Gemmata obscuriglobus: one gene and its partner. The protein of the gene in region 1 interacts with the protein of each later gene in a pairwise test. Links are inferred from orthologs where the notes say so. Each region holds a gene or a part of one and is shown on either strand. Other genes may lie near its edges.

Region 1 (14,777 bases):
CGAGGCGATCCTGATACCGCCGCTCGGCGCCCTTCTGGTCGTCCACCGTTTTGTTGGGCTGCTCTCCCGCGGCCTCTGGGCGGGGGCTAAGCTTGGGAGCACGGTTCGGAGATGGCTCCTCCGTAGCGGCCGTCTTGAACCCAGCCGTCTTGATGGCGTCGGTTACGATTTGTAGCGACTTCTTGGACGTTTCCGGGGTGGCCGAGATGCGAACGTCCCGGGGACCGTTCGGGTCGCTCTTGGCGCGCGTCAGGAGCAGCGCGAGGGCCGCCGGGTCATTGGTCCGGATCGGGCCAATCGCCCGTTCCGGGGTGCGCTCTCGCGTGCCCTGCGGTGACACCTCGCGGAGGGTGAACTCGTTCCCTTTCGGGTCGATGGCGATTTCGATGTAGGCAGAGGTCGGGGCGTTCGGTTTTGCGGTTTTGGCGGCGAGCCCGTCAATCGCTGCTTGAAGTTCGCGGACCCGGGCTTCGGCGAGTGCGAGTTGCGACTCGGTCCGCTTCGTGTACGCCGCGAGCGCCTGTCGCTCCGCTTCCGCGGCCTTGAGCATTCCGTTGAGATCGGCCAGTTTCTTGTTGAGGTCTTCGTTGGTGCCTGGGGGAGCGGTCTTGTCACCCTGGCGCTGTGCAAGTTGTGTGGCCAGCCCCTTCGCCTCGGCCTCAAGCTTCTCCACCAGGGCTTGCGCTCGCTTCAACTCTGCGGACGCGAGATTGGCTTCTGAGTGCTGCATGCGCGTACGTTCAGAAGCCTGCAGTTTGGTATATTCCAGGATCTTTATCCAGTCTTCGGCTGTGCGCGAATTCATCTTGTGATCGGCCAGCTTACGGTTGAGCTGGCGCAGCTCTTGCTCCACGTCCTCAATTTCGCGTGAGAGCTGAACGGCGGCTTGGACGTCCTTGGAATCATTGAGGAACTCGCCTAACTGCTTGGCTTCCTTTAGCTTCTGCACAGCCATTTCGAGCGCGGTCTTACGTAACTTCTGTTGTTGTTCAACTGCCTGGATTTTGCGTTGCAGGGTGGCGAGCTCGTCGGTCGGACTCTCGGCTCCGGGCGGCGGAGCGTTCTTCGCGGGTTTGGCAGCGGCACCGGCGCCGGAACCGTCCTGGGCGACCACGCCCGTTTGGACCGGGCGGGTGCCCAGCCCCACGCCCACGCCCACCACGAACACCGCGCACATCGCGAACGACGCGGCGGTGGCTTTCTGGACCCAGAACATGTGAAGGACCCCTTGGACGAGTGAAGAGACCACGGGTGTAACCGCTGCGACCGCCGCGCCCGATGCCACCGCCGCATGAACCGTGTTCGTTGCCAGTGCCGCCGGCACCGCGACCGCCGGGACGGCGAGCGCTTGCACCGGGTCGAAGGCGCGGAGCCGGACCCGCAACTTCGCCAGCCCGCGGTTCAGTCGCGCGGACAGCGTGCCCTCTGGGCAGCCGAGCCGCGCCGCGGCTTCCTGTCGCGTGAAGCCCTGGAGGTGGCACAGAATGATGGGTTCGCGGTCGCGCTCGGGAAGTGCGAGCAGCGCGCCGTCGATGTCGGCTCGTAAGTCAGAGTCGGGAGCACCGGCGGAGGCGGTTTCCGGCAGCTCGCGCTGGCGGGCGAGCCGGCGGGCGTTCTTGCGCCGGAGGTTGCGCGAGGTCAGCACCGCGACCCGGTACAGCCACGGGCCGACCGTCTCACGGGCCGCGAGCTTACGCCCCTGGCTCGCGAGTACGAGGAACACGGCCTGGAAGGCGTCCTCGGCGTCGGCGGTGTGTGGCAGTAAGCGGCGACAGGTGTTCCAGACCAGCGGCCCGTGCCGCCGGACCAGTTCCTGGAACGCGGGTTCATTTCTGTCGGACGTGAACGCGCCGAGCAACTCGCCGTCTGACCGGCGGTCGGGGAGCAGCTCGCGGCAGAGGGCAGCGATGGTACGCATGCCCTTATCATGTCGCGACCGGTCCCGGCGCGTGCAGGAAAATTACGCCGCGGCGGATTCGTCGTCGGACGCGTCGCTCGCGAGCCGGTGCGCGCCGCAGATGCCGCGCTTCGAGGTGCGGATGAATTCCACGAGTTCCTGAACCGCCGGGAACTCGCCCACTTCGGCCTCGATGCGGGCCAGGGCCGCGGACAGGGGCAGGGCGGGGCGGGTCATGTAGATGATGCGGTACGCCTTGCGGATGGCGGTGCGCTCCGCGGGCGGGATGCCGGCCCGGCGCATCCCGATCAGGTTCAGCCCGCGGACGTAGTTCACGTCCTGCATCACCCAGAACGGCGGGATGTCCTTGCTCGACCCCGAGGCGCCGGAGAGGAACGCGAGCCGCCCGACCCGGCAGAACTGGTGAACGGCCGAGTTCCCGCTGATGAACGCCCGGTCCCCAACGGTGACGTGCCCGCCGAGAAGGGCGGCGTTCGCGAGGATCACATCGTTCCCGACGACGCAATCGTGGGCAATGTGGGCGCCGGCCATAAAGAACCCGCGGTCGCCGATCCGCGTGACGCCGGTCCCGGGGCCGGCGCCGACTGGCATCCCGCGGTGGATGGTGACGTGTTCGCGGAAGATGTTCCCGCTGCCGATCTCGACCGCCGTGACTTCGCCCTTGTAGCCGAGGTGCTGCGGCGCCCCGCCCAGCACGGACCCCGCGCCGACCTCGTTGTTGGCGCCCATCGTAAGCGGACCGATGAGCTGCACGTGCGGCCCGATCACGCACCCGGGGCCGAGCGTGACCGGCCCTTCGATAATCGTGTACGGCCCGATTTTCACATCGGGCAGCAGGTTCGCTTCCGGGGAGACGATCGCGGTCGGGTGAACGTGCGGGAGCGCGGGGCTCGTCATGATCGGCATCCTTGTCGGCGGAACCCAGATTACCCGAAGCCGTCCAATACGCCATTTTCCGCCACCGCACCAGACCAGTTTCTTAACAACTGAGTGTGCAAAACCTGCCGCGGGCCGACACAATAACGCGTTTCGCCTATCAGGAGGATGCGACCGTGCCACTCTTTGGCGCGCACCTGTCGATCAGTCGTGGGCTGCACTCGGCGATCACCGATGCGGTGACGCTGGGGTGCGAAACCGTTCAGATTTTCACCAAGAACGCGAGCCAGTGGAACGCCCCGCCGCTCCGCGACGAGGACGTGACCGCGTTCCGCCGGGCGGCGGTGGCGTCCGGCCTCCACTGGATCACCGTTCACGATTCGTACCTCATCAACCTGGCCTCGCCGAAGGACGAACTGTTTGCGAAGTCGGTCGCGGCGTTCGCGGACGAACTGGAGCGCGCCGAGGCGCTCGGCGCCGATTACCTCGTGACGCACCCGGGCGCGCACACCGGCAGCGGCGAGGAGGCCGGCTTGGAGCGGGTGGTGGCGGGGTACGAAGAGGCGCTCGCCCGGTGCCCGGGGTACAAGGTGCGGGTGCTGCTCGAAACCACCGCGGGGCAGGGGAGTTCACTCGGGTATCGGTTCGAGCATCTGGCCACCGTCCTCGACCGCGCCAACTGCGCCGACCGCATGGGCGTGTGCTTCGACACCTGTCACGTGTTCGCGGCCGGGTACGGACTGGCCACGGCGGAAGACTACGCGGCCACATTTCAGCAGTTCGACGATCTTGTTGGGCTGGAACGGCTCAACCTCTTTCACATGAACGATAGCGAGAAACCGCGCGGCAGCCGGGTGGACCGGCACGCCGGGATCGGGGCCGGTGAGATCGGCGAGGCGGCGTTCCGGCGGCTCGTGACGGATGTGCGGTTCCGCGACCGCCCGATGATCCTTGAAACGCCGAAAAAGAGTGCAGACGGGACCGATATGGACTCTGTCAATCTCGCACTGTTGCGACTGTTCGCGAGTGAGGCTCGCGCCGGTGGCGATTAAAGCCCGAATTCCTGAGAAGCGTGTCAAGCCCAGTTTCGCGGACGCCGATGAATGGTGTGTGCCAAGGGTTCCCGCTCACGCGGAACCCGCGGCAAGGAACCTCGCTCACCACCCGATCCCCAGCTCGGGCGGTGCGAGATTCGGTCGGCGGGAAGCGGTCCGCGGGGTTGCGATCCGGTAGCCCCCTGTTGCCGCGTGTCCGCCCGCGGAACCCGTGTCCGGTCGATCGGGCGCTCGGCCCCCGACGACGTCCGGTCCCGGACCTTCCCGCCGCCGACCGGCCGGCCCCGGCGCCACTGCTTGACACCAGGGACCCACGCACAGTGGGTCCGAAGACGACACCCCGCGCCGGGGCCGACCGACGTCCTCCGCCCGCCGCTCACTTGACCTCTCGCGCACCGACCATATCCCTGAGCGCACCTGTACCGCTGGCGTGCCGCCCGCGGCGAGTCTTTCCCACTCTCAGTTGCGGTCACAATGAGTACGATTCGCGCCCTTAAAGCCCGTGAAGTTCTGGACAGCCGCGGGAACCCGACCGTCGAGGTCGAGGTCCATCTGACGTGCGGGACGATGGGCCGCGCCGCGGTGCCCAGCGGGGCCAGCACCGGCGCGCACGAGGCGGTCGAGCTGCGCGACGGCGACAAGAAGCGGTACCTCGGCAAGGGCACGCTGACCGCGGTCAAGAACGTGGTCGACAGCATCGCCCCGGCGCTCGCCGGGATGAAGGTGTTCGAGCAGGCGGCCATCGACGCCAAGATGCTCGAACTCGACGGCACCCCGAACAAGGCCAAGCTGGGCGCGAACGCGATCCTCGGCGTCTCGATGGCCGCGGCCCACGCCGCCGCCAACGCGCTCGGCCAGCCGCTGTACCGGTACATCGGCGGGACGAGCGCGCACGTCCTGCCCGTGCCGCTGATGAACATCCTCAACGGCGGCAAGCACGCGGACAGCACCGTGGACTTCCAGGAGTTCATGATCGTGCCGGTGGGCGCGACCAGCTTCCGCGAGGGGCTGCGGATGGGCGCCGAGGTGTTCCACAGCCTCAAGAAGGTGCTCCACGACAAGGGGCTGAACACCGCGGTCGGCGACGAGGGCGGGTTCGCCCCGAACATCCCGAGCGCCGACGAGGCCCTCGCCACCATCTCGCTGGCGATCGAGAAGGCCGGGTACAAGCTCGGCGACCAGATCGTGTTCGCGCTCGACGCGGCCTGCACGGAGCTGTACGAGGAGGCCAAGCACCAGCACGGCAAGGAGGGCTACTGCTTCTTCAAGAGCGACCCCAAGAAGGTGATCTCGTCCGACGAGATGATCGACCTGTGGGCCGGGCTGTGTGCGAAGTACCCGATCCGCTCGATCGAGGACGGGCTCTCCGAGGACGACTGGGCCGGCTGGAAGAAGCTCACCGACAAGCTCGGCGCGAAGGTCCAGCTCGTCGGCGACGACCTGTTCGTGACCAACACCGCCCGGCTCAAGCGCGGGATCGCCGAAGGGTGCGGGAACAGCATTCTGGTGAAGGTGAACCAGATCGGCACGCTCACCGAGACGCTCGACGCCGTGGAGACGGCCAAGCGGAATAAGTTCACCGCGATCATGAGCCACCGGAGCGGCGAGACCGAGGACGTGACGATCGCGGACCTCGCGGTCGCCACCAACTGCGGCCAGATCAAGACCGGCTCGGCGAGCCGCACGGACCGCATCGCGAAGTACAACCAACTGTTGCGGATCGAGGAACAGCTCGGCGCCGCCGCCGTCTATGGGGTGGAAATGCGCCGTTCGTAAGCTGTGGTCGGCGGCCGCGGAGCGCGGGCGAACGGAGCCAGAGGTTCCGTTCGCCCGCGCTCCGCGACCGTCCGCACGAGAGCCGGGACCATTCGATGCCAACGTTTCTTTCCGACCCTCCGCCCGCAATTTACCTCGTGCTCGGGTTCGTGGCGCTCATCACGGGCGTGATCGCGGCCCAGCGCCAGACCCGTAAGGCGGCGGTTCCGTTACTGATCTCGGCCGGGCTGCTGCTCGTGGTGTTCCTGATCGACCGGTTCATCGACAGCCCGCGCGAGCAGGCGGTCAAGAGCGCGCAGGCGATGGCGACCGCCGCTGACACGAACCGCCCCGTAGATTTCGTCAAGCACGTCGCGGACAGGCTCGTGTACCACGGGGAAGGTCAGCCGCGCACCGCGACCCGTGCGGAGCTGCAAAACTCGCAGTTCTGGCGCATGTTGCAGCAGTTCAACGTTCACGTGGCGGTGTGGAACTTCTCCCGCGACGACGTGAAACAGATCGACGACAACACGGTCGAAATCGGTTTCATGGCGAAGGGCGAGACGCGGGGGGAAATGAAAGGCGTTCAGATTTACGTTAGGGGCACGTTCAAGCGTCAGCCCGACGGCAGCATGAAGATGGCTGAGTTCCGCACGTTCGACGCCATCGATAACCGCAAACCGTTCAACATTCCGGACTTCCCGTGAGTGAGCCAATCGCCTCACTGGCACTGAACGGCGTGGAGGTGATCGACACCTTCGCGGAGGCGTTCGGCATGAGCGCCGCGCGCGTCGTCGTGACCGCGGAGTCGGCCCGGTGGGCGGTGGAGGCGGCGCGGGCGGCGACCGGCTACGCGGCGTCGGTGATCGGGTGCGATGCCGAAGCGGGACTGGAGAAGGAGCTCACGCCGGCGGAGACTCCGGACGGGCGGCCGGGGGTGTCGCTGCTGTTCTTCGCGTTCAGCCGCGACGCGTTGCAAAAGGCGCTCGTGAACCGCGTCGCGCAGTGCATCCTGACGTGCCCAACGACGGCGTGCTTCAACGGCCTCCCCATCGACCCGACCCGCTCGATCCGCATCGGCGGCAACCTGCGCTTTTTTGGCGACGGTTGGCAGATCAGCAAGCTGCTCGACGGCAAGCGTTACTGGCGCGTCCCGGTGATGGACGGCGAGTTCCTTTGCGAAGACGTGTTCGGCACCGCGAAGGGCGTCGCGGGCGGCAACATCCTGATTGTCGCCAACACCCAGGCGAGCGGGCTCAAAGCCGCCGAGGACGCGGTTGATGCCGCTCGGGCCGTGCCGGGCGTGATCCTGCCGTTCCCGGGCGGCGTGGTTCGTTCGGGGAGCAAGGTCGGGAGCAAGTACAAGAAGCTCCGCGCCAGCACCAACGACGCCTACTGCCCGTCCCTGCGCGGCGCTGTAAAGTCGGAGCTTCCCGACGGCGTCAACGCGGTTTACGAACTCGTGATCGACGGCCTCGACCTCGCCGCGGTCGAACGCGCGACCTGGGAAGCGATGCTCGCGGCTACCCGTGTGCCCGGTGTGAAACGCATCACCGCAGGCAACTATGGCGGGAAGCTCGGGCCGTTTCACATCCGCCTCCGCGCGCTGATCGAGGGCACGTGATGCTCAAACTCACCCTACGCGCGCCCTCCAGCATCCCGCTTGAAGTCGAAGGCATCACCCCCGAGCGGGTGGCAGGTCTGTCGCCGCTGGAAGTGGCCAAGCTACCCGTACAGCACGGGAACCGCGCGGAGCCGCTCGGCGAGTTCTTCGAGGTGATACACGACCCGAAGGGCACCTGGGCAGACCTGCACATCGCCGGAGACACGTCGAACGTCAAGTTCATCGGCGCGCGGATGAGTGCCGGAAACATCTATGTAGAAAACCGGGTCGGGATGCACGCCGGCGCGCAGATGAGCGGCGGGTCTCTGACGCTCGACTCTGGCGCCGCGGGGTGGCTCGGTGCCGAGATGCGTGGCGGCTCCATCGAGGTACGCGGCCACGCTGGCGACCACGTCGGGGCCGCGTATCGCGGGTCGCGGCGGGGCATGACCGGCGGAACGATTGTCGTTCGCGGGTCGGCGGGCGACGAACTCGGACTCCTCATGCGCCGAGGGCTGATCGTGGCCGAAGGCGCGTGCGGCCAGTTCGCCGGGGCGTCGATGATCGCGGGGACGCTGGCGCTGTTCGGAACGGTCGGCGAGCGGTGCGGCGCGGGTATGAAGCGCGGCACGATCCTGACCGCAACCGCGCCGCAACTGCCGCCGTCGTTCCGCTTCGCGTGTGAGTACCGTCCGAGCTTTTTGCCGCTGTACCTCGCACACTTCGCGCGATTGGGCGTGAACCTGCCGACGGGTTTCGGTGTCGGAACCCTGCGCTGTTTCCGGGGCGACATGCTCACCGGTGGAAAGGGTGAGGTGTTGATCGGGGGCGGAACCTGACGAGAGAGCGGATGGTCTTTTTCACGCGCGACTTGTACACGGGAACGCAAGACAACTCTGGTCGGTCGCGGCGCGCGGGACGAGAGTGGGACCGCCGGTACGAAGCGTACTCGCGCTACCTGGACGTAATCGGACCGTATCTGCCGAGGCCAGTTCGGCAACTGGCTGCTGATGGCCCGCACGACGCCGTTGTTCGGGCCGCTTCGTTCGGGACTGGTGAACTCACGCTCCGCCTTGACACTTCGGGCGCGCTCGGCTCGTTTCGAGGCCGACGCCCGCTGCGGTTGACGTTTCGTGGCGTGCCCGGTCGGGTCCGCACCAGACATCTTCTGGGCCAGTGGTGGCTCTATCAGGAAGCACATCTCCGATCGAACGGCCGGTTCAGTATTCACGTCCTCTTCGACGAAGACGAGCTGGAGATCGAGGCCGACGAGGTGCTGATCGCGCGGGAGTGGTCGTCAGGCACTGGTAAGAATTAATAGGACGCAACATGTCGGATCAACTCTCCGCCGTTCGGGGCGGCTATGATCGTTGGGCCAAGGTTTACGATCACGACGCGAACCCGCTCCAGGGGCTTGAAGAGCCGCCCGTTCGGGCCGCCGCCGGCGCGGTGCGCGGCCTCCGCGCGCTTGACCTCGGGTGCGGCACCGGGCGGCACGCGCTCTGGCTGGCGGGGCAGGGGGCGTCGGTCACGGCGGTCGATTTCTCGGAAGGAATGCTGAACGAGGCGCGGGCCAAGCCCGGCGCGGATGCGGTCACGTTCCAGGTTCACGACCTCCACACGCCGCTGCCGTTTTCGGCGGAATTCGACCTGGTTGTCAGCGGGTTGGTGCTGGAGCACCTGCGCGAACTCGATCCGTTCTTCGCGGACGTCCGGCGCGCCCTCAAGCCCGGCGGGCGAGCGGTCGTGTCCGCGATGCACCCCGCCATGATGCTCCGCGGCACACAGGCGCGCTTCACGGACCCTGATTCGGGCGAACTGGTTCAGCCGGGAAGTGTCGCGCACTCAGTGGCGGCGTTCGTGATGGCCGCGTTGCGTGCCGGCTTCACGATCGCGAACGTGGAAGAACTTGCCCCGGATGCGGCGTTCGCAGACCGCTATCCGCGTGCGTCCAAGTACGTCGGCTGGCCGATGCTCGTAGTGCTGTCGCTCACGGCGTGAAGGCGGCAGTTGCACCAAAAACAAACCGGGGCCGAGGCGCATCGCCTCGGCCCCGGTCGTTTTGCCTGATTCGGCTGTCACTGCTTGACACGCGGCCCCTGGGGCAGAACGTTCAGCCACGCGGGCGGTAGCTGGAGCTTCTTGGTGCCGTCAATTCCGGTTGAAGAAAACACATTCGGGCCGGCGGCACCGAGTTGGACCAGCAGCGCGGTTGCTCCGCCCACGAACCCGGTTGCCACGCCCGACCCACTTGCGGCCTGGGTGCCGAAGCTCAGAGCGCCCGGTCCAAGAACGTCGGGTTTCCCGCGGAGCGTGAGGCCGGTCCCGCCGCCCACCAGCGTACCGGGGAGATCGGCCCCAACCGTGATTGCTCCCAGAGCATCTCCGGGAGTGCCCACGCCCGCGGTCGGGCTGGTGAAGCTCCGGAACACCACCTTGGGGGCGCTGGCTGCGATGCCGACGGTGTCGATCGCGATTCGCGGGTAGATTTCCACCTCGCGCCGCAGCACCGGCAGCAGGGCGTCCGGCGCCCCTGGGGACTCCACCGCCAGCGCGTACCGGCCTGGGGTTGCGACGGTGAACTCCAGCATTTGCTCGAACACCAGCAACGTCGGGGTGCGGTAGATCAACTGCGGGACGTTAACCGAGCGGGCCTCTTCGGCCAACTCGTCGCTGGACTGCTTGGCGCCGGTCGGATCGATCTGACGCAACAGCCGGAGTGTGAGCGGCTGAGCGGGTGTGTCGGCGTCGGGGAAGTTCGGGTTGGCCGCCTCGCGCCACTGAACGACGATCCGCAGCTTCGCGCCGGCCAACAGTTCGGGGGTGACGGTGCCGGTTGCCGCACGCGTTCCCAGGAAGTTGAGGGTCGACGACCAGGAGTCGGCGGGGAGCTTCGATTTCGGCGGCGCGAACTCCATCAGCCCGTCGCGGTTGGCGTCCAGGAACGGCCCGCCCCACACCGCGGCGCCGGACGCGCTCGCCGCCTGTACCCAGACGTGCTGCGGGGGTTTCGCGGGGATGCCCTTTACCACCCGGTGCGCCGGCCCGGTCGCCCGCGCGTCGATGGTCCGCGCGAACTCGTTGATGGAATCCAGGGGGTAGCCGGATTCCCACACCAGCGTGTTCACGATCACCTGCGCACCGGCCAACGTGCGGGTGATCTCGTTCTGGTAGGTAGTTAAGCGCCCGGACAGCGTTGTCAGTTCTCGCTCGCGCGCCATGACCGCATCCAGATCGGCCTTGGCCTTTTTCCGCTGCGCGACCGCCACCTCGTTGTCGGTCAGGTCCGCGAACGCCGTCTTGTACGCAGCAATCGCCCGGTCGCGATCGTCCTCGAACGCCGAGAGGCGGGACGAGAGTTCCGCCAGCCGGCTCTGGAGGGCCTCGGTGTATTCGAGTTCGCCGCGGGTCAACTTCAGGACGGTGTTCAGGTGGAAGTAGCACCCGGGATCAATTCGGACGAGAACCAGTTCGGCGTCCGGAGCGGCGGCGGCGAGCGCCTTCGCGGCCGGAACGCCGGCCCCGACTCGCGCGGGGTCGGACTTGAAGGGGATCAGGTCCGGAGCGAGTTCCGTCGTCAGATCGAGCACCTTCGTGCGCCGGGGCAGTTCGCTGCCGATCAACTGTGCGGCGCCGGTGAAGTCGGACCCGATCAGCACCACCTTGACGCCGGCACCCGTGTACCCACGCTTGTGCAGCTCATCCAGGCGCGACGATTTGAGGGCGTCCGCGACGGCTTCGGCTTTCTCCCCGGTGCCGGTCGTGACCGTTTCTGTCCCCTGCCGCGGTAGCCGCAGGCCGACAACTCCGGGCTCCTGGGCGAGCAACTCGACGAATTCCGCTCGCGGCAACCGGACGTGAACGATGTTCCCGATCACCCCGTCCACCGAGGCGCCGGCGTACCGGCCGCGGAGAGCAATTTTGAAGGTTTGCAGGTCCTCGATGCGCTCCCGGAAGATCACCTCGACGCGCAATTGAGCGCCCCTGGTCCCGGGGGCCAACAGGGCGGCCCGCAGGTCGGCCGAGTACTTGAGCTGGGCGGGCAGCACCGCCGGCGGGGCGAGGGGGGCGGCGAACTCCGTGTGCGGGAGCACTTCGGCCCACCGGATCGGGTTGCGGTCGCTGAGGGGGGCGGGCAACTGCGCGACGCGGGTGCGGGGAGCGAACCACCCGTTCGGCTCGTACCGCAGATCCTTCACCAGCACGTCTACACTCTTGCTCGGGAGCGCCCCGCGGACCAGCGTGTAACCGCGGGTGTCGTAGCCGAGCGACTCGACGAAGCCGAGCTGCGCGAGGTGCTCGACCGTCTGGCGGTGCAGTTGCTGCTGCGTGCCGGGCAGGTAGCCGCCGCGCAGCCCGAGCTTCACCGCCACCGGCTTGTCGGCGTCGGGGCGCACAAAGTCGGCCGGCTCGAACAGGACGTTCTGCACCCGCGGGCTGTCCAAAACGCTCAGCGCCTTCGCCCCCGCGATGGTGCCGGTCATGCGCTCCGCCGTCGGCTCGAAGATCTCGAGGTCGTAGTCGGGGTCGTTCTTGCGGGCGTCGTCGAACCCGAGTTTGGCGAGGAACTTCTGAAGGTCCGTGTACTGACGCACCCGCTCGTCGCGGTCGGCCCGGATGCGGTACCGAATTTCGATCTTCACCTTTTCGGGCCGGGGCGGTTCGTTGACCTGTGCCGGCGCGGGGCTCGCGAGCGCCATCAGCGCCGCGGAGATCAGGGTGAGTCGTGCGGGTGCGTGCGGCATGGTGCGACCTAATCCGGGCGCGAGCGTGTCAGCCTTCATCGTGACCGGCGGAACGGGAGTTGCCAAGCGGCAGACGGGAACAAAACCGCGCGGGGCGAGCGAAGAACCCGAAGAAGTGAGTCGATCCGCAGATTGACACCGCTTGGAAGAACGGGAACGCGCTGCTCAGGTCTTCCAAGTCGTGTTAATCTGCGCGATCTGCGGATCTGGCTCTGCCTTTTCTAGCTCACTTGACGGTTGCAGGGGTGAGCTTTCCCAGGTTCGCGAACAGGGTGACCAGAGACGCCATGAGCTTCTTGAAGTCCCCCTCGTGCAGGCTCTCGTTGGGGGCGTGGGCGTTGCTCGCCGGGTCTTCGATGCCCATCAGCAGCGCGGGGGCGCCGCCGAACAGGTCCGACAGCGGGCCGACGAACCCGATGGACCCGCCGCACCCCACCGCGACCGGGTCGCGGTCGAAGCCGGTCCGCATCGCCGCGAGGGCGGCCTCGAACGCCGGACCGTTCGGGTCCGTCATCCACCAGTCCACCGGCGGGCCGGCCGGCGTCACGGTGACCTCGCACCCCCACGGCGGGTTGGCCTTCAGGAACGCGGTCAGCTTCTCCAGCACCTGTTCGGGCTTCTGATCGGGCACGATGCGGACGCTCACGAGGGCCGACGCCTTGGGGAGCACCTGGTTGGACGCGCCCTTGATCGAACTCGCCTCCTGCGCGATCACGGTGACCGCCGGGCGGCGCCAACACTGCGCGTACTCGGAGTACCCGGACTCCATCGCGAACCGCGCCCCGGGCACCATCCCGATCGAGCTGCGGATCTTCTCCAGATCGGAAGGCAGCTTGTCGAACGCGACGCGCTCCTTGTCGGAGAGCGCCCGGACTTGGTCGTAGAATCCCGGGATCGGGTACGGCCCGCCCTCGTTGTAAAGCCGACCCAGGATCGCGTTGAGCGCGATGGTCGCGTCGGGCAGGCTCCCGCCGCCCATCCCGCTGTGGACCGGGATCTTCGCGGTGGTCACATCGACCCGCACCGCCACGATGCCGCGCAGTGAGTAGGTGATGCTCGGGGTGCCGACCTCGACGTTCTCGGTGTCGCACACCACGATCACGTCGGACTTGAGCCGGTCGCGGTGCGTCTCGAAGAACTTCAGGAGGTTCTTCGACCCGACCTCTTCTTCGCCCTCCACGAGCATCTTGATGTTGACCGGGAGCTAGTTGCCGGTCTTCCGGTACGCCGCCACGGCGGCGAGTTGGGCCGAGATCGCGCCCTTGTCATCGGCGGAGCCGCGGGCGTAGAGGCGGCCGTCGCGGCGGGTGAGCTTCCACGGGTCGCTGAGCCACTGCTCGATGAAATTGACGGGCTGCACGTCGTGGTGCGCGTACAGGAACACCGTGGGTTTGCCGGGCGCTTCGAGCCACTCGCCGTAGGCGTAGGGGAGCGAGTGCCCGACGCGGAGCACGTCCACGTTGTGCAGCCCGGCGTGGCGCATCTGGTCGCAGGTGAGCTTGGCGGTGCGCTCGATCTCGGCCCCGTGCTCGCCGTCGGTGCTGATGCTCTGGATCGCGACCAGCTCGGCCAGCCCCTGAACGATCTCCTCGTGGTTCTTGTTGAGCCAGTCGAGTGCTGCGGCTTGCATCGTGGGTCGCTCCGTGGGTGCTCGTGGGCGGTGGTGGTGCAATCACTGTACCGGGCACCCGGGTCGCGGTAAACCCGCGCGGCTATGCTAACCGGGACTCTCCCGTCCGTTCTTTGCGAGGCGTAACGTTATGTCTGATTCCCCCACGACGCTGGCGAACGAAGTGCGGTTCCGCGCGAAGTTCCTGAAGGTCGCGTTCCTGGTCAACATCGTGCTGTTCGTGCTGCTGATCGGGGCCGGCACGGCGCTGGTCACCGCCGTGGCGCGGGCGACCGGCGCCAGTACCCCCGCCAGCGACGAAAAGGACATCCGGGCGGTGCTGGAGGCGCAGGCGGTCGCGTGGAACAAGGGCGACCTGGACGGCTTCATGGCCGGCTACTGGAACGACGAGAAGCTGACCTTCATCTCCGGCGGCGACATCACCGGCGGGTGGAAGAAGACCAAGGAGCGGTACGAGAAGCGGTATCAGGCCGAAGGCAAGGAGATGGGGAAGCTGACCTTCTCGGAACTTCACGTCGAGGCGTTCAGCCCGAACGCGGCGATGGTGCGGGGGAAGTTCGAGCTGGTGTTCGAGAAAGAAAAGGATGAGAAAAAGAAAACCGCGAGCGGTCGGTTCACGGTCCTCTTGCGGAAGCTGCCCGACGGGTGGAAAATCGTTCACGACCACACATCCGCCGACGAGAAGAAGTGAGCCCGAAGGGGCATTCTCACCGCGCCTGGAGCTGGTTTGCGTTACTCGGCCTGGCTGAACCGCGGCACACTGCTGGGGCTGGTGGTGGGCGCCCTGTTCACAGCTTGGGGAATCAAAACCGGCTTTAGTTTCTCCCGCCAGGATCTCGGTGACGGGAATAAGGATGTGGCACTCTGGCACTGCGCCAAACTGTCCAAAGCAATAGACCGTTACGTGGAGCACCCTTCGAATTCTGCACAAGCGCGTCCTCCGACCTTGAGTGCTCTGGACCGCCCACCCTGGGGCGGTCCGTCCCTCCTTCCGAACGGTCAACGTGATCTGATTGACCCGTGGGGGAATGAGTATTCCATGCAAACTCGAACACGTGCCGATGGTCGGACGTATTCCCTCATCTTGACTATTGCACCCGACGGGACCGTGATAAGCCAGTACGGGAGTAAACTGAAATCGATGCTTCCCCAAGTAGTTTGCGGCTTTGCAAAGAGAGCACACATGAAGCGGGTT
Region 2 (14,702 bases), 620 kb from region 1 along the record:
TTACGGCAGCGCCGTGTTCGACAAGTCGTTGCGCCGCCGGACCGTGTTCTCGGATCATAGCCTGGCCTCCGACGCGGTGTTCGCCGAGGTGCAACTGGTGTCGTGCCGCAACGTGCTGATCTACTTCGACCGCGACCTCCAGGACCGCGCCGTCGGGCTGTTCAAGGACTCGCTCGTGCGGAAAGGGTTCCTGGGGCTCGGGGCCAAGGAGAGCCTGCGGTTCTCCGCGCACGCGGACGCCTTCGCCCCGTTCGCCCCGGATGAGCGGGTCTACCAGAAACAGGGGGACCTGTGAGCGCCGGGGCCGAGGCGGTGGTGATCGGCGCGTCCGCCGGCGCGGTGGACGCCCTCTCCGCGGTGCTGCCGGCGCTCCCGAAGGGGTACCCGCTGCCGGTGATGGTGGTGGTTCACCTGCCGCCCGATAAAAAGAGCGTGATGGCGGAGCTGTTCCGCGGGAAGTGCGCGGTGGACGTGCGCGAGGCCGACGACAAGGAGCCGTTGACCGGCGGTACCGTGTATTTCGCGCCACCCGATTACCACCTGCTCGTGGAACCGGACCGCCGCCTCTCGCTCTCCAGCGAGGAGCAGGTCCATTTCTCGCGCCCGTCCGTGGACGTGCTGTTCGAGTCCGCCGCGGACGCGTTCGGCCCCGGGCTGGTCGGGGTCGTGCTCACGGGCGCGAACGCGGACGGCGCCCGGGGGCTGCGGGCCGTGCTCGCGGCCGGCGGAACCGGGCTGGTCCAGACCCCGACAACCGCGGCGGCCGCGGCAATGCCCCTCGCCGCGCTGGCCGCCCACCCCGCCGCCCGCGCGCTCACGCTGGATCAAATCGCGGCTCACCTCCGCGAGCTCGGAGGTACGTCATGAGCACACCGACACCGGCACCCGTTCACTTTCTGCTCGTGGACGACCTTGAGGAGAACCTGCTGGCGCTCGAGGGGCTGCTGCGCCGCGACGGGCTGACGCTCCTGAAGGCCCGGTCCGGCCCCGCGGCGCTGGAACTGCTCCTCGTCCACGAGGTGGCGCTCGCGTTCGTGGACGTGCGGATGCCCGTGATGGACGGGTTCGAGCTGGCCGAGTTGATGCGCGGCACCGAGCGCACCCGGCGCGTGCCGATCATCTTCCTCACCGCCGGCACCCCGGACCAGCAGCGGCGGTTCCGCGGGTACGAGACCGGCGCGGTGGACTTCCTCACCAAGCCGCTCGAAGCGCACGTGGTGCGGAGCAAGGCCGACGTGTTCTTCGAGCTGTGGCGCGAGCGCCAGGAGGTGGCGCGGCAGCGGGACGAGCTGAAGCTCATCGCCGCCGAGAACGCCCGCCTCCTGGCCGAGACCCAGCGCACCGCCGAGGCGCTGCGCGAGGCCGACCGCCGCAAGGACGAGTTCCTGGCGACCCTGGCGCACGAGCTGCGCAACCCGCTGGCCCCCATGCGCAACGGGGTCCACCTGATGCGGGTGGGGCAGCCGGACGGGCCGGCGCGCGAGCGCACGCTCGCGATGATGGAGCGGCAGCTCGGGCAGATGGTCCACCTGGTGGACGACCTGCTGGACGTGGCCCGGTTCTCCAGCGGCAAGATCGTGCTCCGGAAGGAGCGGCTCGAACTGGCCCCGGTGCTCGGCACCGCGGTCGAAACGAGCCGCCCGCTGATCGAGGTCGGGCGCCACGAGCTGACTGTCGACGTGCCCGCCGAGCCGCTCCTGCTCGACGGCGACCGCACCCGGCTCACGCAGATCTTCGCGAACCTGCTGAACAACGCCGCGAAGTACACCCCCAAGGGCGGGCGGATCACCCTCTCGGCGGCCCGCGAGGGGGAGAAAGCGGTGGTGCGCGTGGGCGACAACGGGATCGGCATCTCGGCCGAGATGCTGCCCCAGGTGTTCGACCTGTTCACCCAGGTCGGCAGCGCGGTGGACCGCGCCCAGGGCGGGCTGGGGATCGGGCTGACGCTGGTGAAGCGGCTGGTCGCGTTGCACGGCGGGGAGATCGCCGCGCACAGCGCCGGGGAGGGGAAGGGGAGCGAGTTCGTCGTGCGCCTGCCGCTCGTGAACCGCCCCGCCGCGGCCGAACCGGCGGCTCCGGTTGCGGCGCCCCCCGAGCCGCGGCTGAAGCGCGGCGCGCCGGTGCTGATCGTGGACGACAACCTGGACGCGGCCGAGTCGCTGGCCGAGCTGCTCGAAATGAAGGGGCACACGGTGCGCACCGCCCGCGACGGGGCGGAGGCGATGCGGGTGCTGGGTACGTTCCGCCCGCGGCTGGTGCTGCTCGACCTGGGCCTGCCCGGCATGAGCGGGTACGAACTGGCCGAACGGCTCCGGGACGATCCGGCCCTGAGCGGGATGGCTCTCGCCGCGCTCACCGGATGGGGCAAGGACGAGGACCGACGCCGCACGAAAGAGGCCGGGTTCGATTACCACTTCGTGAAGCCCGCCGACCTGAGCCAGGTCGATGCCGTACTCGCCGGGTTGGGGCAGTAGCGCCCGTGCGGGGACCGGCCCCTTCGTTTGTTGCGTTGCGATTGGCATCGGGTGCTTCCCTGGTGGTGCTTCCGGTCGTTCGTTTCGTCTCGTTTCGCTGCTTGCGGGCCGCGAAACTTCCACCGGCTTGTGCCCGAGCGGGTACCGCTCGGTTGGATCGTTTCGGCCGCAAGTGACTTCCTGAAAACCTGTTGCGACGCATCTCTTGGCCGCCGTGGGAACCATCCTACTCAACCTTTGACGGCTCGGAGCGCGGGTTTTAGGTGCGATTCGGTGGTAGCGACGCACCAGCGTACTGCCAGCTCATGACCATTCGAACACCAGCGAACGTCCAGTCGGTGACCCATCGGCAGCGATCGCGTCGGCACTGTAACCCCCGAGTGGCGTCGCGACGCGAGTGTAACGGGGGTTACAGTGGTGTCGCGACGCGAGTGTAACGGGGGTTACAGTGGTGTCGCGTCGCGAGTGTAACGGAGGTTACAGTGGCGTCGCGACGCGAGTGTAACGGGGGGTACAGTGATGTCGCGAGTGTAACCCCCGTTACAGTGCCGAGTGAACTTGGGGACAGCCCCAGGGCCGGCGTCGGCAAAACGTGTGGGTGAAGTCACAACCCCGTACCCGTGGTACGCTGCATAACCACACACAGCGCTGTTAGCAGCGGTCACGTTGTGGCTCCGTTCCGGTGCTTCGGACGGCTATTCCCGGTTGCGTGTCTGCGCAACGCCCCCCTCTACGGCAGATGGCACCGGCCTTCGGTCCGGTGGGTGCGTCTGCTTCTCATACATGAACACGCCTGCGGTGTCGCTTGTGTTGACGGGCCGCGACCGTAGAGGTCGCCAAGGCACGCGCCCGAACGGGAAATGACAGTGGGGGACACGGCTCGTTAAGAAATCAGACGTGTTTTCTGTGTATATGTTTTATAGTTTGCGCCGGTTGAGCTAGAAGGGTGCTTGGCCTGTGAAGGTGCCCCGGCCCCGAAGACGACCTACCCCCGTCCCCATCCCTAAAGGTAGGGGGTGGCGCCGGGAGGGGTGGTCCCGATGCGAGCGGAAAGGCAACCTACCCCCCGGCCCCCTCCCTAAAGGGAGGGGGTGGCGCCGGGAGGGGTGGTCCCGGCGCGATATGCGCACGCGGGGCGAAGACCCACCCCCTGCCCCTCCCTGAAGGGAGGGGAGCAAGGCACGGGCGCATCGATTCCGCCTCGGGTGCGCGGTGGTTTTTGCTCCCCCTCCCTTCCCGACGGCCCACGGAAGCTCTGCTGACCGGGCCGGCGAGCACGGCGAGGGGGCGGGGGGTAGGTTGCCTTTGCTCTCCTCCCTTCAGGGAGGGGCCGGGGGTGGGTCTTCGCTCCGCGTGCGCATATCGCGCCGGGACCACCCCTCCCGGCGCCACCCCTTCCCTTCAGGGAGGGGGCAGGGGGGTAGGTTGCCTTTCGCCCCCTGGTCACCCCCGGTCACCCTCTGGTCACCCCGGGTGACCGCCGTAACTCCTTGCGGCGCAAGGCTTGGTCACCCGTGGTCACCCCGGTCACCCCCTCTCTACCCCCCGTAACACTCCGCCGCCCCCCCCTGGCGCGTGTGTAACGAGCGCCGGACGACGTTACACCGGAGAACGTTACACCCGCGAGAAGATGTTCGACAAATAAAAAAGAAAAGGGGTGACCAGGGTGACCAGGGGTGACCGCGCCTTGTGCCGCAAGGACTTACGGCGGTCACCCCCCCGGCCCACCGGGTGACCGGGGGTGACCACCGGAGCGCGGGGCCGGGCGCGCTGCCCCGGTGCCACGTCTCCCGCTCCCGGGCAGACGCGGCTCGTCAAGACAGCGGCACCGCGGGTGGGTTCGTGTATTACGGCGTCTTCAACCAGGCGGCCGTGAACGTGTCGGGCGGGAAGGTGGGGTTCAACTCGATGTCGCGGAAGTAGTAGGTACCGATCGTCACTTTCGTGCCGCCCGGTGCGTCGCGGAGCGTCTCGGTCGCGACCTGGAGCCACCGCTCGCGGTCGATGAAGATGGTCACTTCCGTGAACCCCTCGGCCGCGATCACCTTCGGGTCTTTGCTAGCGGCCCCGCCCAACTGAAATGCGTCCACCTCGACCCCCTCGCACATGCGCCGGATCACATGGCACTCGCGGTTCCCGGCCTTCTCGACCGTTTTGGTTCCCAGGTACTCGTACTTGAACTTGCCGGTCTCCTGACGGTCCTTCCACGCCTCGTGGGTGCGGAGCATGGTGCGGTACAGCCCGGCGTCGCGGACGCAGTAGCGCGACTGGCCCGTTGCGAGCGGGCTGTCCGGCGGGATCGGGGTGCTCAGCTTGCTGACGAAGGCTTTCGGGCGCCAGGTTACGGCTTTGTTCCCTAAGCCGCCCTCCGCTTCAGGACGTTCGCTGAACAGCGTGCCGGTGATCTCGGACCCCAGGAACGACCGCGCTCCGGAGCGCCACTTCGCGGCGACCTCGATTGCGGTTTTCTTCGTGTCGGGGTCGGGCACGTCGCCGCGCACGCACAACTCGAGCACCTCGACCGGCGGGGACTGCGGGGGCTCCGGTTTCCCCTGTACCCGTTCCTGCTTCTCAAGAACGCAGCGCATCCCGTGGACCTCGCGCTGGTACCGCGTGAGGCACACCGACAGTGCCTTGACCGGGTCCGTTCGGGCCAACGTGTCGAACTCGTCTTGCGTCGGGAGCTTGTCGCCGTGGTCCTCGTGCGCCAGCGGGGGCGGGGGCGGCGCCGCGCGGAACAACTGGTCGTACGCGACGTACCCGCCGCACGCGATCAGCGCGAGCACCGCGACGAGAAGAGCGAACACCCGGTTCATCCTGAATCCTCCTGCCCAGGGGAGAGCGTTCAGGCAGTGTACGCCGAGCCGACGGGCCGCACAACGCGCGGACGAGTGCGCGGCGTGTGGGGCACCGGAACGGGTGGAAGAGTGCTGTACTGTGTAGCCGGTCTCTGTGAGACACGTACCCGGTAATATTGTCGCTTTCCTGACGAGCCGCGACCGCCAGGGAGCGGGGTACGTGGCACCGCTCCCTGGCGGTCGCGGCTCGTCAAGAAAGCGACACCGCGGGTGGGTTCATGTATGAGTGTGGTCCGCTCACTCCGTGAGCGGTCGCTCCGGGGATCGGATGCGCGTTGCGCACAGCGACGGAGCGGATGACACCAGGAGCGGATCCGATACGCGGAGCGACCGCTCACGGAGTGAGCGGACCACACTCCAGGCCGGAACCGCGGTACGGCCCGAACTCGAAACGACTGGACTCGGTATGAGTCACCGGAACGGGTGCGGGCGGAAGGTGAAACGAGATGGTTTCCCGTCTTCGGCCTTCTGCCGGGCGAAACTCCAGTTGAAATCGCCGTCAGTGGCGACTATCCGCGCGGAGGGCAAAGACCGTACACGCACGGGGTGAGGAATGCGCAGCCGTTGGCCGGTCGCGGTCGGGGTGGTGCTGGTTTCGGTCGGCGTCGGGCGTGCGCAGCCGCTTCCGCCGCCCGCGCTCCCGCCGCTCGCGCCCCTGCCGGTCGCGCCCCCGCCCCCGCCGGTCGCATCGGTCGCGCCGACGCCACCCACGACGCCCCCACCGCCGGACAACGCGACCCTGCCACCACTGCTGCCGGTTCCGCCCGTTCCCCCTCTCGCCGAGGTGCCCAAGCCGGGCGGCACCCCGCCACCCGTCGAGTACGACCCGAACTACCTGTACCTGCCGGAACGCGAGCCCGAGCGGCCGCGGTTTCGTGCGGAAGAGGAGCCGGGCGGGAAGTGGTGGGGCGGTGTGTCGCTGGGGTTGGCGTGGGCGGATCGCGACACGCTCCCGGCGACCGTCCGACTCCCCGTCGTGTCCGGGCTCGGCGGGGCCGGGCCGGGGCTGATGCTGCCGGTCGCGGGGCGCTCAACGAACCGGTTCGACGCCGCGCTGGGTCTGGAGGGCGGGCGCCGCTTCGGCGCGGGTAACACGTCCGGTGTGGACCTGGGGTTCTTCTTCCGCTCGTCGGAAAACTCGTTCGACGGGTACGCGCCGGGGGTGGTCGTGCTGTTCCCGCAGGGGACGGCTCGCGCGCCGCAACTGCTCCCGCTGTTCGAGCCGCTCGCGTCGATGTTCACGGGCGTGTTCCCCGCCCGCCTCACGAACTCGTTCGTCACCCCCGAAGTGAACTACCGGCACCGGCTCTACGGCGACCGCCACGCCTGGCTCGACGCGCTCGCGGGCTACCGCTTTGCGTACTTGAAAGACGAACTGTTCATCGGCGAATCGGACCGCGTGAACGACAACGATGACCGGGGCCGGAACTGGCGCGGGCCGGGGCCGTACCGGGTCTCGGTCGCGAACCCGTTCCACGGCGGGCAGATCGGGCTGGCCGGGCACTACCGCGCCGAGAGCGGGTGGTACGTGGCCGGTTCGGCCAAGGTCGCATTCGGGGCGGTCACGCCGGAGGTCCGCGCGAGCGGGCTGTTCACCGGCGCCGAGGGGTTGCTCGGGGGGAACTACCGCCGTTTCGCCGCCCTGGACACGCGCGACGAGAGCCGGTTCGCGGTGATGCCGGTAGTGAACGTGTCCGCGGGCTGGCAGTTCACCCCGCGGGCGCGGGCGTACGTCGGCTACTCGTTCCAGTACCTGAGCCGCGCCGGGCGCTTGAGTAATGTGCTCGACCCCGCCGCAAGCGGGCTCAAACTGACGGACTTCTCCGTGCAGTCGGTGAACCTCGGATTAGAAATCGGGTACTGATGAGATAAGGGCTCAAGATTAGCCGCAAAAAAGCACAAAGGGCACAAAAGAAGATAGAAGAAAGAGTTAGCCACAAAAAAGCACAAAGGGCACAAAAGAAGAGAGAAGACGGAGTTAGCCACAAAAAAGCACAAAGGTCACAAAAGAAAGCCGAGGACAAGACAATAAAGAAGTGTTTTAAATTCACTACTCTGTCTCGGTCTTCGGTCTTCTTTTGTGCCCTTTGTGCTTTTTTGTGGCTAATCTCTCTTCTGCTTTTCTCTTCGGTTTTCTTTTGTGCCCTTTGTGCTTTTTTGTGGCCAATCTCTCTTCTGTCTTCTTTCGTGGCTCACTCTGCTTTATTGCTTGGCCAGCGCGATGAGGTCTTTCATTGCGGCGGCCGGGCCTTGCTTCGCGCCGAACACCGCGCTGCCCGCGACGAACACGTTCGCGCCCGCAGCGGCGCAGTCCGCGATGGTCTTCGCCCCGATGCCGCCGTCCACCTCGATCTCGCACGCGGGGTTGTGGGCGCCGATCAGCGCTTTGAGCTTGCGGAGCCGTTCGAGGCTCTCGGGGATGAACGCCTGCCCGCCGAACCCCGGGAACACGGTCATGCACAGCGCGAGGTCGATGTCCTTCAGGTACGGTTCGATGCGCTCGACCGGCATGTCCGGGTTGAACGCCAGACCCACCTTCTTGCCCAGCGCCTTCTTGATGTGCTCCACCATCGGCCGCGGGTCCGGCAGCACCTCCAGGTGAACGATGAGAGTGTCCGCGCCCGCCTTCACGAACCCGTCCAGGAACCGGCCCGGGTCTTCGACCATCAGGTGGACTTCCAGCGGGATGGTGGTGACCGGCCGGAGCCCCTCGACCACGACCGCGCCCATGCTCAGGTTCGGGACGAAGTGCCCGTCCATGACATCGACGTGGATGCGGTCGGCGCCGGCTTTCGTGACCTCGCGGACCAACTCGCCGAGCTTCGAGAAGTCGGCCGCCAGGATGGAAGGTGCGATCATGTGAGTGGCCGGGTTCGTGTTCGGGGCGGCGCGGGGCTGCAAACCGCCCCCCGAAAACAGTACACAATCAGCACGAAACACCAACCACGAAACGCCAAACACCCCAAGCGATGCCGAGATTTCCGATCGCACGCGCGCTGATCCGGTTCGCCGGCCGCGCCCGCCGTAACTGGCTCGACCGCCACCAAACCCCCGCGAACTTCTGGATCCACATGCTGGGGATACCGCTCGCGTTCGCGGGCGTCCCGCTGCTGTTCCTCGCCGAATGGTACTGGGGGGCGGGGGCGATCGTTCTGGGGTACTTCCTGCAATGGGTGGGGCACCGGATCGAGGGAAATGATGTCGGGGAGTTCATCCCGATCAAGCGACTGCTGGGGCTGCCGGTGGTGGCAATCGCCCCGCAGCACCGACCGCTGAACGAGACCAAACCGTGAGCGAACGCGAGGCACTTTGGGGCGCGGTCTGCGAGCACCCGGAAGAGGACACGCCGCGGCTCATGTTCGCGGACTGGCTTCTGGAGCACGGTGACGCAGCGGATCGCACACGGGCGGAGTTCGTTCGCCTCCAGGTCGGTCTGGCGCGGGGGCAATTCGATGGCCCGAAACGGATTGCTGCCCTTCAACGGGTCGTGGAACTGCTGTCCGCGAACGACGATCGGTGGCGCGCAGAAGTGCCGCAGGTGCCCGGCGCTTACGCGACCGGGAACTACGACCGCGGGTTAATTTCGACGCTTCGCGTAATGGATCAGATCGAGTTCCGTGCCGCGGAAGCGTTCCGCGTAGTGCCCGTTTCGCACCTCGAATTCGCCCGGCCGGTCGATCCGGCCTACCTCGCCGAACTGCCGAATCTTGATCGACTTGGTGAACTCTCGTTTGTTTTAGAACTGGCGTGTCCCTTCACTCATCTTGCGCGATTTGTCGCGGCTTCCGACTTTCGATCTCTGCGGCGAGTGACGATTGGGGCACCCAGCTTGCCTGCCGACTGGGAGAAGACCTTGGAGCAGCGGTTTGGCTCGAAGCTCGCTCGCAAACGTCCGCCGGGCGAGTGACAGCGGTTTCGATCGGCTTCAAGATCATTCGGCGTAAGCTGTTGCAGTGTAGAGGGAAATGCTCGATTCCCCGGGCAACGTTCGCCACACCCCAGGGGCAGAGGAAACAGAGAAGTGCTGCGCGTTCTGCGCTTCGTTACGGTTTACGAATTCCGCAATTTGCATTCTGATAGTTCCGACCTGCGCGTTCGGGTGTAGAATCTTTACGATGGCAATGCGGGATGTGTTGGAATCGTCCGGAGAACGGGATGCCGGTAACGCAGGCCACGCCGGAGGAGATCGCCGCGGCGAACGAGCGGCTCCTGAACGCGACCCCACAAGACGTGCTCCGCTGGGCGAGTGACCGCTTCTCGCCGCGCCTGCTGATGGCGACCGCGTTCGGTGCGGAAGGGTGCTGCCTGATCCACATGCTGGCGGAGATCCAGCCGAACGCGCGGATCATCAACCTGGAAACCGGGTACCAGTTCCCCGAGACGCTGGCGCTGCGCGAGCGGATCAAGGCCCGTTACGGCACCGAGGTCGAGTACATCTACCCGGAACAGACCGTCGCCGATTACGAGGCCGAGCGCGGCGGGCCGCTGCACCAGCTCCGCCCGGACCAGTGCTGCCACGACCGCAAGATCCTTCCCCTCCGGCGCGCGGTCGAGCGCATCGACCCGCTCGCCTGGATTTCGGCGATCCGCAAGGACCAGACGGCCGATCGTGGGAAGGCGGCGGTGGTGCAGTGGGACGCGAAGTTCTCGCTGGTGAAACTCAACCCGCTGCTGAACTGGACCAAGAAGGACGTGTGGGGCTTCATCCACAAGCACGACGTGCCGTACAACCCGCTCCACGACCGCGACTACCCGAGCATCGGGTGCTGGCCCTGCACCCGCCCGGTGGCGCCGGGCGAGGACGAGCGCGCCGGCCGCTGGGCCGGTAAAGCGAAGAAGGAGTGCGGGCTGCACGTGATCGAGGTCAAGGACGGGGAAGGGATTTAGTTTCGGGTGAGGATGAGGGGCAAGAACGTGAGGGCGCCGGCCGCTCCCGTTCGGCCCCTCGCGCTTCACTTCTCACTCCTTAGTGACGCTATGCTTTTTTCCGCTCGTGCCGAATACGCGTGTCTGGCGATGCTGGAACTGGCCGCCCATTACGGCGACCCGAAGCCGGTGCGCCTGACGGACATCGCGAACAAGCACGGGATCTCGTCCCCGCGCTTTCTGGTGCAGATCCTGATCCAGTTGAACAAGGACGGGCTGGTGACCAGCACCCGCGGGGCGGCCGGCGGGTACCACATCGCGCGGGCGCCGTCGGCGATCACGCTGGCCGACGTGATCGCGGCGGTGGAAGGGACGGAGCAGGCCGGAACGCGGACGAAAGCTCGCAAGCCCACGTCACCGCTGGCCGCGGCGCTCGACGACGTGTGGGACCGCGTCCGCACCGCGCACGAAGACTTCCTTCTGAAGCAGGCCGCGATCCTCAAATCCACGACGCTCGCTCAGCTCGTCGATTCCGGCGAGCCGCTCCAGTACGTGATCTGATTGTGCCGGCAAGAATCGCCTTCGGTCTCAGCCCGCGCAGACCGGCGTCGGTTCGGACGGCGCCGGCGCTTGCGGTAACTCGCGCGGCCCCTTCGTGTTGTCCAGCACGTACTTCTGGAACTGGTACACGCGCTCTTCCCGCGTCCCGATCACCCCCGGGAACGGGCTCGCCTCCATCCCGCGCTGGATGCCCAGGTAAATCGACCCGTCCTCGGCGAAGACCTTCTTCCCGATGGCCGTCGCGATCGACTTCAGCGTGCGGTAAAGGACCCACGCCAGCGGGTTGGTGCGCGTCCCGCGGAGCGTGAAGAAGATGCACCGGTAGCGACAGGTGGCCGGGCCGGTGGGGAACACGCACTGCATCATCCGGAACGAGTCCAGCGAGCTGCCGGTCGCGTGCGGGTGCAGCACCTGGTGCCAGTACTCGTTCGTCACCGGCTGGCCCATGCGGCGGACCATCCACGCCTGCGCGCGGCCGGCGAAGTCGCTGGGCGGGAGCGTCTTGAACGACGAGAACCGCTCCGTGAGTTCGTGCCACACGTTCTCTTCGGCCGGGAACTCTTTGAACGTGTGCGGGTGAACCTCGGGGATGTGGTACGACTCCAGCGAGTTCTCCAGCACCACCTTCCAGTTGCACGCGAACTCTTTTTCCCACGTCGCCGCGTGCCGGTACGCGCCGCCGTAGTGCCGCCACACGTCCCACACGGGCGCGAGCCACTCGCGCAGGCCCGGGCCGCTCGCGCTGAAGTTCACGAACACCAGATCGCCGCAGGTGTCCACGCGGAACTTCTTCAGGCACGAGTTCTCGCGGTCCCACGGGCGGAACACCTTCGCGTCCGGGATCTTGCCGGTCCCGCCGTCCTTGTTGAACTCCCACCCGTGGTACTGGCAGCGGAGCTTCTCGGCGTGCCCGCGGGGCTTCTCGGTGAGTTTGCTGTGCCGGTGCGGGCAGACGTTCAGAAAGGCCCGCAGCTCGCCGTCGAAGTTGCGGATGATGAACGGGGTTTCGAGCAGGTCGAGCGTGATGAAGTCGCCGGGCCGGGCGAGGTCGCTCGTGGTCGCGACCGGGTGCCACGCCGGCTGGAACAGGTGCCGCAGTTCCGCCCGGTACTGCTCTTCGGACGTGTAATGGTGCGGCCGCAAGAGGTGCTTGAGGTGGTGCTGGTTGGTGAACATCGCGGCGTCTGGGGGATTTAGGCAAACAGGGGCGATAGTTCCTCTTGTTGGGTTTACGAGAACGTCTCGTGGGATGCAAACCGCCCAAAAGATACACCCGCCGACATCAGCAGGCGGGTGGCGCAACACGACGGCGGGAAACTTACCGGCTCACTTCCCGGACACTTTGGCCATGAGGCGGTCGATTTGGTAGCTCTTGCCGGGGCCGTCGAGCCACTTCACGAACGCCTCTTTCGTCTTCGCGATGAAGTCCTCGTTGGGCTTCACCATTGGGAACGTCCAGCCGTCCTTGTCGTTCAGCCCGAGCATGCTGAACGACTGGTACGCGGTGAGCCCGCTCGCCTCGGCCTTCCAGTCGGCTTCGGCGAGCGCCTTGAGCAGGAGGGCGCTCTCGTCCGCGGGCACCTTGGCGGTCGTGGCTTCGCCGCCGCCCTCGGGGTACGCACGGTACTTGGCGATGAGGATGTTGGCGGCCAGGGTGCGGTCGGCCGCCTGATCGGCTTTCAGGGCTTTCATCGGATCGGCCAGCGTCGCGGCGGCCTTTTTCGCTTCCGCAACCCGGTCTTTGTAGTCCGCGGTGTCGGCCAGTATGGGGCTCAGCATCGGGGTGATCGTGTAGAAGTCCCCGGTGGGGTGCTTGACGAGGAAGAACAGCCCTTCCGCGTCCACGGTCGGGCGGAACGGGGACAGACCGCCGCGCCGCGGCGGGGCCGGGGCGTCGATGTTGGTCCCGGTCGGCTCGAACCCGACCTTGATGTGCGTGACCTCGCCCGCCCCGATGAGGGGCGTTTCGACTTTCACCACCGCGACCCGGTACGACACCTTCTCCTTCGCGCCCGGCTCGGCCGGCACGACGGCCGGTTCCTTCTCGATGGCCGTCACCTTGCCGACCACGACCGCGTTGGCACGGGCCAGCTTTTCCAGCGGCGTGAACATGCGGACGCGCTTGGCTTCTGCCGGGGTCACGAGCAGCAGCGCGGCGAGGGCCGCGACGAACAGCGTGCGGATCATGTAAATTCCCCGGGTGGGGCTCCTGTGCTTGTTACTTTTTCGGAACGAGCTTCTTGATCCGGTAGTCTTTGCCTGGGCCGGCGAGCCACTTCACGAACGCCTGGCGACTGGTAGCGAAGAAATCCGCGCCCGGGGCTACGGCGGGCGCGGTCCAGCCGTCCTTCTCGGTCAGCCCGAGCATCGAGAACGCGCCGTACCCGTTAAGACTCTGTGACGCGGGCGTCGGCGCCCACACCCCTTCGCCGAGCGCCCGCAGAATGGGGCCGCTTTCCTCGGCCGACAGGGGCACCTGTTCCGTCTCGCCGCGTGTCCCTTCGCGCGGTGTGCGAAGCGTGTAAACGATTGTGACCGCCGCCTCGTATCGGTCCTGCTCCTTCTCGGCCTTCAGTGCCCGCGCCGGGTCGGCGACGGCCGCGAGCGCTTTTTTGACACCCGCGAGTTGGTCCTTGAAGCCGTCGTTCTTCGTCTCAACGGGCGGCGTCATGTACGGGACGGCGTAGAACGCGCCGTCGGCGTGCTTGACCAGAAAGAAGAGCCACTCCTGACCTTCTTTCAGCTCCGGGTTGTTGAGCCCGCGCCCCGCCTGGACGCCGGCGCCCTGCTCGGCGGCCGGGCGAACGAACCCGACCTTCAGGTGCGTGAGATTCTCGGCCCCCAAGAGGTTACTTTCGACTTTCACCACCGCGATGGTGTGCGCGACCTTTTGGGCGCCGGGGTAAAGCGGGGCGCTGACGGGTTCTTTTTCGATCGCGGTGACCTTGCCCACGACCACCACCGGCGCGCGCAGGGCACGCTCGACGGGTGTGGCGTACGGCGCGATCCGGTCGGCGCGTGCGGTCGTAACGAGCGAGCCGACGGCCAGCGCCGCGCAGAGTAAGCGGAACATGAGCCACCAGTAGGGGGAGTGGTGAGCGGTGCAGGTCTAACATCCGCCGGGCCGCCGGGGACGCACTTACTTGTTGGTCGCCTTTGGGACCAGCTTCTTGATCCGGTAGTCTTTGCCGGGGCCGTCGAGCCACTTCACGAACGCCTCTTTGGTGAGCGCGTTGAAGTCGACCGGCGGTTGGCCCGGTTGCGGGCGCGGGAACGCCGGCTGCGCCCACCCGTCCTGCTCGCTCAGCCCGAGCTGGTAGAAGGCGTTGATCGGGTTCGCGAAGACGTCCGCGCCCGGGGCGGGGCGCACCTTGTTGCTCCAGTCCGCTTCGACGAGGGCTTTGAGGATCAGCTTGCTCTCGTCGGCGGCGATCGCCGCCTGTTCGACCTCGCCGCCGAAATCCGGGTACGACCGGTACTTGGTCACCATCGTCGTGGCGGCGAGCAGCCGGGTTTCGGCCTTATCGCTCTTGAGGGCCTTCATCGGGTCGGCCAGCACCTCGGTCACCTTCTTGACCGCTTCGAGTTCCTTCTTCCCGGCGTCGGTCTTGATGTCAACCGGCAGGCTCATGTTCGGGATGATGTAGAAGTCGGCGGACGGGTGCTTGGTCAGGAAGAAGAGCATCTCCTGACCCTCTTTCAGCTCCGGTGCCTGAAACCCGGGCCGGATGGGGCGAATCGGCCGGACGCCCGGGCCGCCGGGCGGGGCCGGAACGGGTGCCGGTTGCGGGGGCTGCGTACCGATTTTGATGTGCGTGAGGTTGGCGGCGCCGGCGAGCGTCGATTCGATCTTCACGACCGCGACCCGGTACGTGACCTTCTCCTTCGCGCCCGGGAACGGCAAAACCGCTTCAACGGTGTCTTTTTCGATCGCCGTGACCTT

The links.
Region 2: the proteins of eno (region 1) and rpe interact in binary tests that used the Escherichia coli proteins (3 or more experiments, as listed by UniProt). The link is inferred for Gemmata obscuriglobus from one-to-one orthologs.

Annotation. Positions count from the first base shown.
Region 1 is NZ_CP042911.1:3,527,741-3,542,517, forward strand. What follows is about bases 3,538-6,474. They hold eno (phosphopyruvate hydratase), read left to right. Parts: upstream 3,538-4,323; coding sequence 4,324-5,625; downstream 5,626-6,474. Other genes in these bases: GobsT_RS14640 (deoxyribonuclease IV), read left to right, coding at 3,538-3,846; GobsT_RS14650 (hypothetical protein), read left to right, coding at 5,721-6,311; fhcD (formylmethanofuran--tetrahydromethanopterin N-formyltransferase), read left to right, coding at 6,308-6,474. Also shown: GobsT_RS14630 (RNA polymerase sigma factor), read right to left, coding at 1-1,918; lpxA (acyl-ACP--UDP-N-acetylglucosamine O-acyltransferase), read right to left, coding at 1,961-2,815; more of GobsT_RS14640, read left to right, coding at 2,971-3,537; more of fhcD, read left to right, coding at 6,475-7,228; GobsT_RS14660 (formylmethanofuran dehydrogenase subunit C), read left to right, coding at 7,228-8,046; GobsT_RS14665 (DUF4085 family protein), read left to right, coding at 8,058-8,525; GobsT_RS14670 (class I SAM-dependent methyltransferase), read left to right, coding at 8,537-9,208; GobsT_RS14675 (hypothetical protein), read right to left, coding at 9,286-11,952; GobsT_RS14685 (YybH family protein), read left to right, coding at 13,713-14,273; GobsT_RS14690 (hypothetical protein), read left to right, coding at 14,766-14,777. UniProt on the Escherichia coli protein: Catalyzes the reversible conversion of 2-phosphoglycerate (2-PG) into phosphoenolpyruvate (PEP). It is essential for the degradation of carbohydrates via glycolysis.
Region 2 is NZ_CP042911.1:2,907,518-2,922,219, forward strand. The notes cover bases 6,364-9,225. They hold rpe (ribulose-phosphate 3-epimerase), read right to left. Parts: upstream 8,192-9,225; coding sequence 7,535-8,191; downstream 6,364-7,534. Other genes in these bases: GobsT_RS12125 (BBP7 family outer membrane beta-barrel protein), read left to right, coding at 6,364-7,196; GobsT_RS12135 (Mpo1-like protein), read left to right, coding at 8,302-8,625; GobsT_RS12140 (TIGR02996 domain-containing protein), read left to right, coding at 8,622-9,225. Also shown: GobsT_RS12105 (CheR family methyltransferase), read left to right, coding at 1-295; GobsT_RS12110 (chemotaxis protein CheB), read left to right, coding at 292-867; GobsT_RS12115 (response regulator), read left to right, coding at 864-2,474; GobsT_RS12120 (DUF1571 domain-containing protein), read right to left, coding at 4,322-5,290; more of GobsT_RS12125, read left to right, coding at 5,886-6,363; more of GobsT_RS12140, read left to right, coding at 9,226-9,239; GobsT_RS12145 (phosphoadenylyl-sulfate reductase), read left to right, coding at 9,488-10,219; GobsT_RS12150 (RrF2 family transcriptional regulator), read left to right, coding at 10,310-10,759; GobsT_RS12155 (aromatic ring-hydroxylating oxygenase subunit alpha), read right to left, coding at 10,787-11,935; GobsT_RS12160 (hypothetical protein), read right to left, coding at 12,086-12,946; GobsT_RS12165 (hypothetical protein), read right to left, coding at 12,978-13,832; GobsT_RS12170 (hypothetical protein), read right to left, coding at 13,899-14,702. UniProt on the Escherichia coli protein: Catalyzes the reversible epimerization of D-ribulose 5-phosphate to D-xylulose 5-phosphate.